One region of the Pseudomonas sp. MT3 genome, then DNA from elsewhere that is predicted to be linked to it. Evidence: riboswitches for the same ligand, from Rfam matches in the RefSeq annotation. Region 1 holds a riboswitch; each other region holds the start of a gene.
What was found. A riboswitch is a leader RNA that binds a small molecule or an ion and turns the genes downstream of it on or off. The one in region 1 is predicted to bind cobalamin.

Region 1 (5,234 bases):
TCGAGGTCGGCCAGTTCGTCGGCCTGCACCAGGCCCAGGTGACGGCTGGGCAGTTCCACCTCGGTGTCGCGCGGCAGCGCGCCATACCAGCGGATCCATTCCGGCAGGCTGTCGCGCACCAGGTCGCGGTGGCGCTGGCTGCCGATGCGGTTGGCGAGTACGCCGGAGAACGGCAGGTCGCTCTGGTAGGTAGCCATGCCGACCGCCAGCGCGCCGAAGGTCTGGGCCATCGACTGGCCGTTGATCACCGCCATCACCGGCACGCCGAAGCGGCGGGCGAGATCGGCCGCCGAGGGCGAACCGTCGAACAGTCCCATCACGCCTTCGATCAGGATCAGGTCGGCCTCCTCGGCGGCTTCCCAGAGCAGGCGGCGGCTCTCGGCCTCGCCAACCATCCACAGGTCCAGCTGGTACACCGGCGCGCCGCTGGCTCGGGCCAGGATCATCGGGTCGAGGAAGTCCGGGCCGCACTTGAACACCCGCACCTGGCGTCCGAGGCGCGTGTGCAGGCGTGCCAAGGCGGCGGTCACGGTGGTCTTGCCCTGGCCGGAGGCCGGGGCGGCGATCAGGAGTGCGGGGCACTGACGGGAGTCGGACATCAGGTGCGTTCCGGCACGACGGCAGCCATCAGAACTCCACCCCTTTCTGCGCCTTGATGCCCGCCTTGAAGGCGTGCTTCACCAGGCCCATCTCGGTCACGGTGTCGGCCGTCTCGACCATCGCCGGCAGCACGCCGCGCCCGGTGGCGACCACATGCTGCATCGGTGGACGGGCGGCGATGTCGGCGAGCACGCTGTCCAGCGCCAGGTAACCATGCTTGAGGGCGATGTTCACCTCGTCCAGCACCACCAGGCCGATCTGCGGATCGCCCAGCAACTGGCGGGCGACGTCCCAGGCCTCGCGGGCCTTGGCGATGTCGCGCTGGCGGTCCTGGGTCTCCCAGGTGAAGCCCTCGCCCATCACGTGGTAGCTGACCTCTTCGGGGAAACGCCGGAAGAAGGTCTCCTCGCCGGTGGTGGCGGCGCCCTTGATGAACTGCACCACGCCCACCTTCATGCCGTGGCCCAAGGCGCGGGCGACCATGCCGAAGGCCGAGCTGCTCTTGCCCTTGCCGTTGCCGCTGTGGACCAGGAACACACCACGCTCGCCCTGGGCCTGGGCGATCTTCTCGTCGACCACGGTTTTCTTGCGCTGCATGCGCGAACGGTGGCGTTCGTCCTTTTCCGGGGATTCGCTCATCGGTCTCTCTCCTCTCAAAGGGCCTGGTAGCGCACGCCGAAGAGTACGGCGCGGCCGGGCTGCTCATAGCCCAGGGTGGTCTGGTAATCGGCGTCGAACAGGTTGCTCAGGCGCGCCTGCAGACGCCACTCCGGGTTCAGTCGATACTCGCCGCGCAGGTCCAGGGTAGCGAAGCCGCCCAGGCGATTGCGGTTGGCCAGGTCATCGTAGCGGTGGCCTTCGGCGTGCAGGCTGGCGCCCAGGCTCAGCGCGTCGAAGCGCCGGTCGAGGTCCAGGTTGAACAACTGCCGGGCGCGGCGCGGCAGGTCGTTGCCACGGTTGCCGCTGGCGCGGCTTTCCGGGTCGAGCAGGCTGGCGTTGGCGTTCCACACCCAGTCCCGCCACTGGCTGCCCAGCTGCAGTTCGACACCGCGGATGCGCGCCTGGTCGATATTGTCCGGCGCACGCAATGCCGAGTCGTAAGCGATCAGGTCGTCGATCGCCGTGCGGTACAGGTTCACCGCCCAGTGGCCCCAGCCGTGGCGACCGTCCACGCCGACTTCGACGCTGCGCGAGGTTTCCGCATCCAGGTCGGGGTTGCCGTAGCCAGGGTAATAGAGTTCGTTGAAGGTCGGCGCCTTGAACGCCGTACCGTAGCTGGCGAAGGCCCGTACGGCGTCGGTCAGCGCGTAGCCCCAGGCGAGGTTGCCGGTGTTGCGGCTGCCGAACTGCTGGTTGTCGTCGTGGCGCAGGCTCAGTTGCCAGTCATGCCGCCCCGCGCTGCCCAGGTACTGGGCGAAGGTGCCGCGGTTGTCGCGGGAGGTCAGTGCATAGTCTGTGGAACTGCTTAGTTCATCCTGCTGCCAGTCGTAGCCCAGGGTCAGGGTGTGGCCGGGCGCGAGGTCCAGGTCGTTCTGCCAGGACGCGGTGTCGCGACGGCTGTCGAAGCGCGAGTAGAAGGCACCGTCCTGGTAGGCATCGGACTTGTCCTCGCTGCGCCCGGCGGACAGGCTCACCCGCCAGGGCTCCAGCGGCGCGAAGCGCACGCGGCCGCCGATCACCCGCTGCACGCCATCGTTGTAGGCATCGAAGCCCTGGGTGCGGCGGCTGTTCACCGTGTCGAAGTCGTTGTGCGAATCGGTTTGCAGCAGGCTGCCGTCCAGCTCCAGACCGTTGTCGAAACGGTAGCCGGCACGCAGCGAACCGGACAGGTTGCGGTAGCCGTCGCGGTCCGGCTCATGGCCGCTGGCACCGTTGGCCTTGGCGTCGATGCCGGCGGTATCCAGGCTCGATACGCCGAGGGCGAACCAGCCGCGACCGTTGCCGGCCGAGGCTCCGGCGCTGCCTTCGTAGGTGCTCTGGCTACCCGCCCCGGCGTAGGCCCAGGGCTTGAAGCCCGGCTCCAGTGCCTGTCGGGTGAATATCTGGATCACCCCGCCGATGGCCTCGGAACCGTACAGACTGGAACGCGGCCCGCGCACCACTTCGATGCGCTCGATCAGCGCCACCGGCAAGTCCTGCAAGGACGCACCGCCGGACGAAACCGAGCCGGCCTTGATGCCGTCGATCAGCACCAGCACATGGTCGGATTCGCTGCCGCGCAGGTAGAGGCTGGTGGCCTTGCCGGGGCCGCCGTTGCTGGCCAGGGAAATCCCCGGCAGCCGCCGCAGCAGGTCGGGCACCGATTGCGCCTGGCTGCGCTCGATGTCGGCGCGGTCCAGCACGCTGACCGAAGCGAGCGTCTGCTCGGCGCGGCGCTCGGTGCGCGTGGCGGTCACCAGTTGATCGTCGAGCACCAGCGGCGCTTCGTCCGCCGCCAGGCCGATGCAGGAGAAGCCGCCCAGCGCCAGGGCTGTCGGCCAATAGAGGAAATGCTTCACGTGAACTCACTCCGCCGCTCTCACCCGCGCGGCTCTGACCGAAAAAGGCAGGCGGAGGACGGTAGCGCCCCGGCGGTCGATCAGCCGGAACGCTCGACAGCGCCCACCGCGATGCCATGACATGCAGCAGGCCGGTCTCCGGGCTTGCGAGTGGGCCGTGACAGGCTCCTGAAACCGCGCCTTCCCATGCCGATGGCACAGTGGCGGAATGCGGTTCGATGCTCGCTTACCGTTGCGGGGGCAGCGCCGGACTGGTCGGACCGCGAGGTCGGACTTCACCGGCTTCCCTGTTTCACCCCCGACTTGCACCGGGGGCACCTGAAGCAGGCGCGCAGCTTAGTGGCTGTCGCCAGCCACGGTCAATTGCGGCGGCCTGTCGCTCCCAGGGTGACGAAGCGCACCGGTGCGTCGGCCGCAGCCTCCCGGCACCAGCGCAACCAGATCGAGCGCAATTGGCCGACGGCGGCCCGTGCCCGGCGGCGCTGGCCTTCCTCCAGCCAGCGATTGCCCTGCAACGCAGCCGACAGCGCCTCCTCGACTCCATCCAGCGCATGCTCCCGGTCGTTACGCGGCCCGCCGTCGAGCAGCAACTGCCGCAACCGCGCCAGATAAGAGTCCCGCGCGCGCCGCAGCGGCCCCCGCGCCGTGCCCAGGCTGTCGCGCAGGAACAGCAGTTCGTCCGCCAACGCCAGGCCGAACAGCCCTCCCCGCCATTGGGCGCGGCGTTCCCGCGGCAGGCCGTCCTGGTATTGCACCAGGCGCAGCAGGCGGTCGGCGCTGCGCCCGTCGAACCAGGCCTCCAGCCTGGGCAGCGGGCCACGGGTCAGCCGTGCCAGGTCGGCCAGCAGTGCGCCGAGCACTCGCCGGTAGTGGCGGCGCCCCGGCCGCAGCTCCACCAGGTTGAACACCAGCACCGCGAACCCCACGCCCAGCACCGTCGCCAACGCCGAATTGAGGAAGTGGTCGAGGTCGTAGACCATCTGGTTGCTCGGCCCCACGTTCTTCACGAAGAAGATGCAGAAGGCCGATGCCATTGCGGCGATGGCCGGCCGCGTCGTGCACAGCGCCGCGATGAACAGCGGTATGCCGAGTACGCTGTAGAGCGCCGTGAATCCTTCGCATCGCGGCAGGATCACCAGCACGGCAACCGCCGCCACGGGAATCGAGAGGAGGATGCCGCGCAGGAAGTTCAGGCCCGCGCCGGCTGGCTCGTCACGGCTGGCGAACAGGCTCAGCACCACACCGGTGATGGAAACCGCGCCCAGGCCGCTGGGCCAGGCACTGACCACCCAGAACCCCGCCACGCAGAGAAATGCCAGGGCGCTGCGCAGGCCGAACAGCAGCCCGCGCTCGACGTCCCGGTGCCAGACGATCAGCGCCGGCGCCTCGCGTGTCGCTTCACCGTAAAGCAGTGCTTCCAGGCTGCGCCGGGATTGCCGGCCCCGATCCAGCACCGCCAGCAGAGATTCCAGGTAATCGCGCTCCTGTGCACCTGCGGCGTTCTCCAGCGCACCGAGCAGATGCTCCCGGCAGGCGGTGAAGTCGGGCTGTTGCGCATTCTCCAGGCACTCGCGCACCAGCTCGCGCCAGGGGCGCACGGCCAGCTCGACGGCGGCGTCGAGCAACCGTCCTTCCCGCGCAACCCGGCGCGCGGCGCGCAGCAGGCCGAGCAGGGCGGCATTGAGCCCACGCAACGCAGGCACTCGCCGACGCCCCGTCGGACCTTCGAACCACGCCTGCTCCTGCCGCCCATCCAGCTCCAGAATGCTGCCCAGGGTAGCGATCAGCGCCGCGTGTTCATCGGTGCCCAGCATTTCCGCGGACGCCGCCTTCAGCGTCGACGACCAGACCTTGCGCGCCTGCTCGAGCAACTGCTGCTCCGTGCTGCGCGGCCACAGCAGCACGCTGACCAGGGAAGCACAGGCAATGCCCAGGCCGATCTCCGAACAGCGGGCCACGGCCTGGTCGAAGACCGTCAGCGGCGCGGCCGAGGCTGGCAGGGCAACGATCGCGGCGGTATAGCCGGCCAGCACGAAGCCGTAGGACGAGAAATTGCGCAGCATCGACGCCCCGGCGGTGCAGAACGCCAGCCATAGCGCCATCGCCAGCAGGAACGGCAAGGGCGCCTGCCCCAGC
Region 2 (5,234 bases), on a different contig from region 1:
GTGGCCGAGGCGGGCCTGCTCGATGGGCGTTCCGCCACCGCCCACTGGAGCGGGGCCGAGGCCTTCGCCCGGCGTTTTCCCAGGGTGCGCCTGGAGGCGCACAAGCCGATCGTCGATGATGGCGACCTGATCACCTCCGCCGGGCTGATGGCCTGGTCGGACCTCGGCCTGCGCATCGTCGACCGCCTGCTCGGCCCGAGCATCGCCAACCGCACCGCACGCTTCCTGGTGGTGGAACATAGCGACAGCGCCCAGCAATGCGGCAGCAACTTCGCGCCGCTGCTGGGGCATGGCGACGCCGCGATCCTCAAGGTGCAGCACTGGTTGCAGGGCAATGGCGCGGTGGACGTCAGCCTCGCCGTCATGGCCGCCCAGGCAGGGCTGGAGGAGCGCACCTTCCTGCGCCGTTTCCGCGCCGCTACCGGACTCAAGCCTACCGAGTACTGCCAGCACCTGCGGGTGGGCAAGGCGCGCGAGCTGCTGGAGTTCACCAACGGTACGGTGGACCACATCGCCTACACCGTTGGCTACCTCGATCCAGGCTCGTTCCGCAGCACCTTCCGCAAGATCACCGGCATGGCGCCGAGCGACTACCGCAAGCGCTTCGGCGCCAAGCCGGGCTAGGTCGCGCTCAGGGACTGACCGATGGCGTGTCCGCCGCCTGCTGCAGCATCTGCGCGAGCAGCGGTGCATATTCCGCGTCGGTCATCGCCGGGTGCACCTGCAGGTGCATCAGGTCGGTCCACTGCAGCATCCAGCGTTGCACGTCGAGGGGGTTCTCGGCTTCCGCCAGGCCGAAGCCGAGCATGTGGCCCATGGCGTGCCAGCGACCGACCAGCTTCACGCCGGGCGGCGGCTGGCCGCCGGTCTTGAGGAAGCGCTGGATGATCCTGTCGCGGTTCTCGATGGGGATGGTCCAGTTCACCAGATAAAGCATGTCGCACCTCCGGCCCGGCTCCGGGCTTCGCTGGACGCGGACCCGAACCGGCGACGCCGCCAGAGCCGCGCCTGTGTATCCCAGGCGTGACAGTCTCCGGCTGGGAGCGGCGTTCTTCCGACAGGCATAGCAGCAGCCAGCGAAGCGGGAGCGGCCGCTGATCGGCGGTCGTCAGGGCAGGTGATCGACGGTCAGATCCAGCGATCATTCTCCGCCGTGCGTTCGCCGCCCTGGTCGCCGGTGTTCAGCACGCCGCGCGGTTCGATCAGCATCACCTGCACCTCGTGTTCGGCATAGGGCTTGTGCTCGACGCCGCGAGGCACCACGTAGAGTTCGCCGGCTCGCAGGGTCAGCGGGCCGTCGCGGAAGTCGATGCGCAGCTCGCCGTCGAGCACGATGAAGGTCTCGTCGGTGTCGGCGTGGCTGTGCCAGACGAAATCGCCGTGCAGCTTCACCACCTTGAACTGGTAGTCGTTCATCTCGGCGATCACTCGCGGCTGCCAGGTCTCAGTGATGCGGCCGAGCTTGTCCTGCAGGTTGATCGGTTGGCGTTGGGTCACGGTGGTTTTCTCCTTGGGATCGTTCTGTCCAAACTACTGCTGGTCCCTGGAGCGGTCTTGCAGGAACTTGCGCTTCGGTGTGGCTCCCCGTGTTGCGGTTGGTCTCCGGGCAGCGCTGAGCAGCGCAAAGCGGGCGACTATGCTCAGAACCTCGCGCCCTTTTCGCCGGAGATCGCCATGCCCACGCCCGCTCCCATCGCCCGCCCCAGCGTCATTCCCTGCCTGCGCTACCGCGATGCGCCGCAGGCCATCGACTGGCTGTGCGCCACCTTCGGTTTCCAGCGGCAGCTGGTGGTCGCCGATGACCACGGCGGCATCGCCCACGCGCAGTTGGCGCTGGCCGATGGCAGTGGGCTGGTGATGCTCGGGTCGCTGCACGACAATGAGTACGGCCGGCTGATGCGCCAGCCCGACGAGATTGGCGGCTGCACCCAGAGCATCTATGTGGTGGTGAGGGATGCCGAGGCGCTGTATCGCGCGGTAGTGGACGGTGGTGCGCAGATCGTCATCGACATCAAGGACGAGGACTACGGCGGCCAGGGTTTCACCTGCCGTGGTCCGGAAGGGCACATCTGGAGTTTCGGTACCTACGATCCCTGGCACTGATCCTGCGCTTTTGCGCCGCTCCCGCAACATCCTGTCCAACCCCCGCGCTTGACGCTTTCGTCCGCCGAATGTTCAGATTCGCCCCGTTTCAGGTGCCCCCCGCCGCCGTGCGTGGGGTGAAACGGGAAGCCGGTGCGTCGCCCTCGTGCGATCAGTCCGGCGCTGCCCCCGCAACGGTAAGCGAGCGGAGCATCCACTAGGCCACTGTGTTCAGGCATGGGAAGGCGGATGTTTCATGATCCTCGCAAGCCCGGAGACCGGCCTGGAACCTGTTTGGCAAACCCGCGGTGGGCGGGCGTGAGCCGGTTCCCGGGGCGCGCTCGTTCCGGGTGTCGCTGCGCCGCCTGCGAAATCCCGATTTCGAGGCGATCACCTTGCAACTTCCTATCTATCCGAACCGGCGTGCCCTGCGCTGGACTCCCGTTTTCTCCCTCTGCGTCCTCGGCCCGCACCTGTCGGCGGCGCCGCTGGACCTGGCCGATGAAATCGTCAACGCGCCTTCGGTGGAGTCCACCACCGTGGCGGACATGGCCCGCTACGGCAGCAAGCTGGAGGTCATCGACCGCCAGCAGATCGAACGCGCCGGCCCCAGCGCCGACATCACCCGCGTGCTGCAGATGTACGTGCCCGGCCTGTTCGTCGCGCCGAAGAACGGCCCGTTCGACTACGGCACCTACTCGCTGCTCGGCGGACGCAACGACGACACGCTGATCCTGCTGGACGGCGTGCGCCTGAACAACCGCCTCTACGGCGGCATCTACCTCGACACCCTGCCGACCACCGCGGTGGAGCGCATCGAAGTGCTCAAGGGCGGCCAGGGCCTGCTGTTCGGCACCCAGGCGGTGTCCGGGGTGATCAACATCGTCACCCGCAGCGCGCGCAGTCGCGAGGCATCCGGCGAGGTGAACCTCGGCCTGGACACCTTCAAGGGCCGCAGCGGTGATGCCCGCGCCGAGAAGATCGTGCACAACGGCCTGGGCGACCTCGGCCTGATGGCCTATGTCAGCCACAACCGCTCCGACGGCTACCAGCCGTACCGCGACCAGGACATGACCAGTACGGTCAGCGACAAGCGTCGCTCGTACGACGTCAACGTGTTCGGCGCCAAGGCCATCCAGGCCATCGGTGAGGCCTCGCGGCTGGAGCTGTTCTACCAGTACGCCGATGCCGAACTGGACTTCGCCCGGCCGACCTCCAACCACCACACCAGCAACAACCGCGTGCAGCAGATCGCCACGGCGACCTTCCAGCAGAGCGTCGGCGACGATTTCAGCTGGTTCGCCAAGACCCACCTCAACGATTGGGACACCCGCTACGACCGCGTCTACAACCTGCAGGGCGGCGGTACCCAGGTGCTCAATCACAACGACTACTGGGGCTTCACCGACTGGGGCACGCAGCTTGAAGGCAAGGCACGCTTCGGCGGTGGCCACGAGCTGGTCTTCGGCAACGACAACCAGTGGTACAAGGGCCAGGACGATGTGCTGATCATCGACAACGACAAGGCCGAATCCCATGCGCTCTACGCCCAGCTGCGACCGAACATCGAGGCGCTGCCCGACTGGCACCCGAGCCTGGGCGTGCGCCGCGAGGAAATCTCGGGCGGTGAGGGCGCCACCGTGTGGATGCTGACCTCGCTCTACGACCTCACGCAGCAGCTCAAGCTGCGCGGCCAGTTGGGCACCGCCTTCAAGTTGCCCACCGCCGAGCAACTGTTCGTCAACGAACCGGGCGACGAAGTCGGCAACCGCGACCTCAAGCCCGAGCGCAGCCGCAACGCCGAACTGGGCCTGGACTACACCGGCGAGCTGTTCGACCAGCCGTGGAGCGGCAGCGTCACCCTGTTCCGTCGCGAGATCACCGACCTCATCACCCTCGCCGGCGATCAATGGGTGAACGGCAATGGCGAGATCACCGTGCGTGGCGTGGAAGCCAACGGCCAGTGGCAGTTCGGCCGGCACTGGCAGCTCTCCGCCGACGCCACGCGCAATCGGGTGGACAGCCACGACGGCGTGACGGTGAACAACATCCCGCACTTCTTTGCCCGCCTGCGCCTGGGCTATGACGACAGCCTCTGGGGCGCCGGTCTTGCCGCGCGCTACGTCGGCTCCATCGTCAGCGCCCAGGACGACGACTACGGCCACTACAGCGTGCTCGATGGCGATGCCTACCGCTACCTCGACGGCGCCCGCGCGCATCGCCTGAGCCTGCTGCTGGAGAACCTGCTGGACCGCGACTACGCCACCGGCCGCAGCAGCAACGGTATCCGCCAGGTGGACAACCTCGGCCGGCCGCGCACCGCCGAGCTGCGCTACACCTTCAGCTTCTGATGAAGGCCATCCTGCTGGTCGGCCCGCTGGCCGGAGCCCAGGGCGAGCGCCTACTGCGCGAGGTATCGGCGCGCCTCGCCGGCGTCGAATGCATCGACACCGGTGAGGGTTTCGATTCGCTCTGGGGGCGGGTGCGCGAGCTGTTGGCCGAGAGTATCGAACTGCTGCTGGTGGACCTCGAACCGACCGCCGACGGCGCCTATCTCGAGTGGCTGCGCGCGGAACTGGCTGCGCTGTGCGGGGAGCATCCGCAGGCGCCGTTGCCGAAGGTCACCGCTTCGGCGCTCGGTCGGCGCGGGCTGGATGTGGCGGCGGTGCTGACGGCGATTGACGATCCGGCGCAACAGCTGGACTGCCAGGGCGTCGGCGAGGTGCCGTCGCAACCGGACTGGTCCGCGCCGCCGCCGCATCGCCGTCACCTGTTCCTCTGCACCGGGCCGCGCTGCGTGCGGCGCGGCGCGCTGCCGTTGTGGAAGACCCTGCGCCGCGAGTTGATCCGCCTCGACCTCTACGAGAACGCCGAGGGCGCCCTGCTGACCCGCACCGGCTGCCAGTTCCCGTGCAATCGCGGGCCGCTGCTGACGGTGTATCCCGAACGTGTCTGGTATGGCCTGCGCAGTGACGAGCAGGTGTGCCGGGTGGTGGCGGAGCATCTGCGTGACGGCGTGCCGGTGGCGGAGCTGCGGGTGGATGAACTATGACGCACTCGCGCTTCGTAGGAGCGAGCTTGCTCGCGAACCGCTGGATGCAGGGAGTTGGGTTCGTCGTCCTCCTTCAACGGCTCCTCACCCTAACCCCTGC
Region 3 (5,234 bases), on a different contig from region 1:
CGAGCAGCTGCTGGATCAGTGCTGTGCCGGAATCGGGCAGGCCGGCGACCGGATAACCCTGAGCCTCCAGCGCGCGCAGGATGTTCAGCGCGGCGGCCGGCGTGTCGAGGCCGACACCGTTGCCGATGCGCCCGTCGCGGGTCGGGTAATTCGCCAGGATCAGCGCCACGCGCTTGTCGGCGTTGGTCTTGCGCGCCAGCAGCATCCAGCGCCGCGCGAGCTCGGCGACGAAGTCCATGCCGGGCAGGTGCGGCAGGTAGCAGACCACGTCGCTCTGGCTGCGCTCGCTGCGCCAGGCCAGGCCCTTGAAGCTGATCGGCCGGGTGATGATGCGACCGTCCAGTTCCGGCAGCGCGATGTGCATGGCCAGGTCGCGCGGGCCGAGGCCCTGCGGGTTGGCGCGCCAGAGGTCGTGGTTGTCCAGCGAGCAGATGGCTTGCAGCACCGGCACGTCGCGGCGGAACGGTCGCTCCTGTGGGGCTTCCGGGTTGGACTGGGCGAAGCCGGTGGTGTTGATGATCAGCTCGGCGTCGGCGCTATCGAGCAGATTTTCCACGGCATCGAGGCAAGCGGCTTCCTTGAGGCTGGCGACGGCGATGGGCAACGGGTTGATGCTCTGGGCCTGCAGGCGTTCGCAGAAGGTGTCGATGAAACCGGTGTTCGCCGCTTGCAGGTGGGTGCGATAGAACAGCAGCGTGGCGACCGGGTACTCAGGGTTCCAGTCGACCTGCCAGCGGGTGAGGTCGCAGCTGCCGACTTGCGGGTGATAGACCACCACTCGGGGCAGCGTCCGTGGTTCGCTCCAGGTGTAGTCGCGTTGCAGGTGGCGGCTGGCCAGGCAGGCGAAGAACTGCCGGGCGTTGTCCATGCCGCCCTGGCGCAGGTACTGCCAGAGGCGTTCGGCATCCTCAGGTGGGACGTTGCACAGGGCGCCGAGTTCGGGGTCGGGCTTGTCGTCGCCGGGCACGGCGATCAGCGTGGCGCCGCGCTCGGCCAGCGCCGCCAGTTGCTCCATGCCGTAGCGCCAGTAGCCGACGCCGCCGTGCACCGAGATCAGGATGACCCTGGCGTACTGCAGTACCTCGTCGACGTAGAAGTCCACCGAGGCGTGGTTCTGCAGCTGCATGGGGTTGGCCAGGCGCAGGCTCGGGTAGTCCTCCGGCAGCTCACGGGCGGCCTCGGCGAGCAGCGCCAGGTGCGAATCGCCGCTGCAGAGGATCACCAGCTCGGCGGGCGTCTGGGCCAGGTGGGCGATGCCGTCGTCGGGGACGAAGCCGCCGGGTTGGGTGCGCAGCAGATGCATGAGGCTTGCTCGGTGTAGGGCTTCATGTAGGAGCGAGGGGGCGCCTAGCTCTTGCTCGCGAACCAGACCCCGCTGTGAGGCCGTTCGCGAGCAAGCTCGCTCCTACGATAAGCAGTGTTATGCCAGGGCGGTACGCAGCTCGTTGCTGATGGCGGCCTGGTCCAGTTCCTGGCCGATCACGACCAGGCGGGTGCTGCGGGTTTCGTCACTGCGCCAGGCGCGGTCGAAGTGCTTGTCGAAGCGCTTGCCGACGCCCTGCACCAACAGGCGCATGGGCTTGCCGGGGATGGCGACGAAGCCCTTGATGCGCAGCACGGCGTGGCGCTCGACCAGCGCGTTCAGCACATCGAGCAGGGCGCGCTCTTCCACTTCCGGCAGGTCGACGTGGAAGGAGTCGAACTCGTCGTGGTGGTGATCTTCATGGCCTTCGTGCTCTTCATTGGAGTGGACGTGGTGAGTCGGGCGGCTGTCGATGTGCAGCTCGGCCTCGGCGTTCAGCCCCAGCAGCACCGAGAGCGGCAGCTGGCCGGAGTTGGCTTCGACGATCTTCACTGCCGGCGGCAGCTCCTCGGCAACTTCGGCGCGCACGCGGGCCAGCGCCTCGGCGTCCAGCAGGTCGGCCTTGTTCAAGACCACCAGGTCGGCGCTGGCTAGCTGGTCCTCGAAGAGTTCGTGCAGCGGCGATTCGTGGTCCAGGTTCGGGTCCTGCTTGCGCTGCTCGTCCACCTGCTCGGGATGGGCGGCGAAGGTGCCGGCAGCCACGGCCGGGCTGTCGACCACGGTGATCACCGCGTCCACGGTGCAGGCGTTGCGGATTTCCGGCCACTGGAAGGCCTGCACCAGCGGCTTGGGCAGGGCCAGGCCCGAGGTCTCGATGAGGATCTGGTCGAGGTCGCCACGGCGCGCCACCAGCTCGCGCATCACCGGGAAGAACTCTTCCTGCACGGTGCAGCACAGGCAGCCGTTGGCCAGCTCGAAGACGCGGCCGACCGCCTCTTCTTCGCTGCAACCGATGGAGCACTGCTTGAGGATTTCGCCGTCGATGCCCAGCTCGCCGAACTCGTTGACGATCACCGCGATGCGGCGGCCGGAGGCAGTATCGAGCATGTGGCGGAGCAGGGTGGTCTTGCCGGCACCGAGGAAGCCGGTGACGATGGTGACGGGGAGTTTGGCCAGGGTTTTCATGCGCGCCTCGCAAGTGGACATTGGAGGGCGGATGAAGGGCGCGCGCGCGGGTTCGCCGCGCAACGAAGGTCGCCACCGGATCACCCCGCCCGGTTGTCTGTTGATAACGAACCGGTTCCGGATCTCGCGAGCTAGAGCCAGGCAAGGCGGAGGATCGTCGGGGACGCGGAGTTGACTGTAGTCAATGAGCAGTCCACGACGATCCGCCAACGCAGCATGGCCGACGCGCAGCAGATCGAAAACCAGTCACGAGGCAGGTCTCCTGGCTCACAGCCCTTGATCGTCTCTTCGCCTTCCCGCCCGAATCGGCAGTGGCGCGTGAAGAGACAGGCTGTTCACAGTTGCGGGGGCAGCCGTGGCGCATCCGAAGATTTCCACGTTCCCTCTTAGCTCCGGCCAGTGCCGGAGAACCTCGAAGGGAGGAAGGCTACGCAGCGTGGCCGGGGCGGTCAATCGCCGGGGATCGGGCGACGCGCAGTTGACGCTGCGGGACTGCCGTGGTCAGCTAGCGCGGTTTCAGGTGTCTCGCGCCGACGCGCGCGAGGTGAAACGGGAAGCCGGTGCGTCCGCAAGGACCAGTCCGGCGCTGCCCCCGCAACGGTAAGCGCATCGAGGGTCGTCAGTAGCCACTGTGCCAAGGCATGGGAAGGCTGGCCCATCCGGCGAGAGTCTCTCGCTGGCGTCGCAAGCCCGGAGACCGGCCTGGAATCCTCACATTTTGGCAAACCCGCGGTGGGCGGGCGCAGGCCGTGGCGCGACCGATCCGGCGCGTTCGAATGCGTTCAACCTCTGCGTTCTCACTCTTTTCAGAGGGAACGTTCATGTCCAGCAGCATCCTGACGCAACAGGCGTCGAGTACTTCCATCCCCCTTTCCAAGCGCATCAGCCTGGCCGTTGGCGCCAGCCTGCTCGGTGCGCTGCTGGTGTATTTCGCCGGTTTCTCTCATCTGGAAGCAGTGCACAACGCTGCCCACGATACCCGCCATAGTGCGGGCTTCCCCTGCCACTGACGCACGCTGCCTGCGCGTAAGCGCAGCGTATTCGAGGCACTCGCGATCGCTGGTTCGCCGCGCTCGAGGTCTCGTTTCGTCCGGAGAACTGCAATGATCAAACGTATCGCCCAGACCGCCGGATTCGCCGGTCTGATCGCCGCGCTGGTGCTGACCGTGGTCCAGCTGCTGTGGGTATCCCCGCTGATCCTCAAGGCGGAAACCTATGAGAAATCCGAGCCGACCGCCGCACTGGTCGAAGAACATGCCCATGAGCACGCCGACGGCGCAGTTGCGGGTCATCACCATGACGAGGAAGCCTGGGAGCCGGAAGACGGCTGGCAGCGCATCCTCTCCACCACCGGCGGCAATCTGGTGGTCGCGGTGGGTTTCGCGCTGATGCTCGCGGGCCTGTTCACCCTGCGTGAGCCGGGCAAGACCTCCGAAGGCCTGCTCTGGGGCCTGGCCGGTTTTGCCGTGTTCACCCTGGCGCCGTCCCTCGGCCTGCCGCCGGAAGTCCCCGGCACCGCCGCCGCGGATCTGAGCCTGCGGCAGACCTGGTGGATCGGCACTGCCGCCGCCACCGCCGCCGGTCTCGCGCTGCTGGTGTTCGGCCGCCACTGGGCGCTGCGCATCGTCGGCCTTGCGTTGCTGGTGGTGCCGCACGTGATCGGCGCGCCGCAGCCGGAAGTGCATTCCAGCCTCGCGCCGGAAAGCCTGGCTCACGAGTTCATCGTCGCCTCGCTGGTCACCAACGCGGTGTTCTGGGCGGCCCTGGGTCTGGTGGCCGCCTGGCTGTTCCGCCGTTTCGCCCCCTCGGCCTGATTCGCCGCTATGCTCGACCCCGCAGCCGGCCCAGCCGCCTGCGGGGTTTTTATTTACAGGTGTCACTTCCAGGAGAATGCCGATGACGCTGGTTGCCGGCCTCGGTTGCCGCCGGGGCTGCCCGCTCGATGAACTGCGTGCCTTGCTGCGGGATACGCTGGCCGAGGCCGGGCTCGACGAGTCCCATCTCACCGCCCTGGCCAGCGCCACGCTGAAAGCCGACGAAGAGGGGCTGACCGCCCTGGCTGCTGCCCTCGACTTGCCGCTGGCGCTGTTCACACCGCAACAATTGGCGGCCTGCGAGAGGAACCTGGGCGAGCCTTCTGAAACTGTGCGTGCGGCCACCGGCAGCGCGAGCGTGGCCGAAGCGGCGGCATTGCTGCAGGCCGAGGCGCAAGGTGGTGCGCCGGCACGCCTGCTGGTGGGCAAGCGCCGCAGCGAGCAAGCCACCTGCGCGCTGGCTTTCATCCCCGTCGAATCCGAACGGGAGCAGCCATGACGGTCTATTTCATCGGTGCCGGTCCTGGCGATCCCGAGCTCATCACGGTCAAGGGCCAGCGGCTGATCCGCACCTGCCCGGTGATCCTTTACGCAGGTTCCCTGGTGCCGCCGGTCGTGCTGGAAGGGCACAGCGCCGAGCGCGTGGTGAATACCGCCGAACTGAACCTGGAGGAGATCGTCGAGCTGCTGACGCAGGCCCACGCGGAGGGCAAGGACGTCGCGCGGGTGCACTCCGGCGATCCCTCGCTGTACGGCGCCATCGGCGAGCAGATCCGTCACCTGCGCGAGCGCGGCATTCCCTACGAGATCATTCCCGGCGTCACTGCCACCTCGGCCTGCGCGGCGATCCTCGGTTGCGAGCTGACCCTGCCGGAGATATCCCAGACGTTGATCCTCACCCGCTACGCCAGCAGGACGCGTATGCCCGAGGG

Region 2: another riboswitch for cobalamin. It lies ahead of ACYCAX_RS18035 (TonB-dependent receptor plug domain-containing protein); the one in region 1 lies ahead of btuB (TonB-dependent vitamin B12 receptor).
Region 3: another riboswitch for cobalamin. It lies ahead of ACYCAX_RS14955 (CbtB domain-containing protein); the one in region 1 lies ahead of btuB (TonB-dependent vitamin B12 receptor).

The regions. Positions count from the first base shown of each region.
Region 1 covers NZ_JBTVPY010000010.1:56,194-61,427, forward strand. The annotation lists gene ACYCAX_RS12200 (cobyrinate a,c-diamide synthase) at 1-599, opposite strand, end outside; gene cobO (cob(I)yrinic acid a,c-diamide adenosyltransferase) at 628-1,239, opposite strand; gene btuB (TonB-dependent vitamin B12 receptor) at 1,254-3,098, opposite strand; cobalamin riboswitch at 3,211-3,435, opposite strand; gene ACYCAX_RS12215 (FUSC family protein) at 3,458-5,234, opposite strand, start outside.
Region 2 covers NZ_JBTVPY010000017.1:59,237-64,470, reverse strand. The annotation lists gene ACYCAX_RS18055 (GlxA family transcriptional regulator) at 1-624, shown strand, start outside; gene ACYCAX_RS18050 (DUF3303 domain-containing protein) at 632-937, opposite strand; gene ACYCAX_RS18045 (cupin domain-containing protein) at 1,129-1,497, opposite strand; gene ACYCAX_RS18040 (VOC family protein) at 1,675-2,103, shown strand; cobalamin riboswitch at 2,177-2,383, shown strand; gene ACYCAX_RS18035 (TonB-dependent receptor plug domain-containing protein) at 2,478-4,433, shown strand; gene ACYCAX_RS18030 ((2Fe-2S) ferredoxin domain-containing protein) at 4,433-5,134, shown strand.
Region 3 covers NZ_JBTVPY010000013.1:38,393-43,626, forward strand. The annotation lists gene cobN (cobaltochelatase subunit CobN) at 1-1,303, opposite strand, end outside; gene cobW (cobalamin biosynthesis protein CobW) at 1,421-2,488, opposite strand; cobalamin riboswitch at 2,724-2,918, opposite strand; cobalamin riboswitch at 2,990-3,208, shown strand; gene ACYCAX_RS14955 (CbtB domain-containing protein) at 3,310-3,498, shown strand; gene ACYCAX_RS14960 (CbtA family protein) at 3,592-4,302, shown strand; gene ACYCAX_RS14965 (cobalamin biosynthesis protein) at 4,385-4,801, shown strand; gene cobM (precorrin-4 C(11)-methyltransferase) at 4,798-5,234, shown strand, end outside.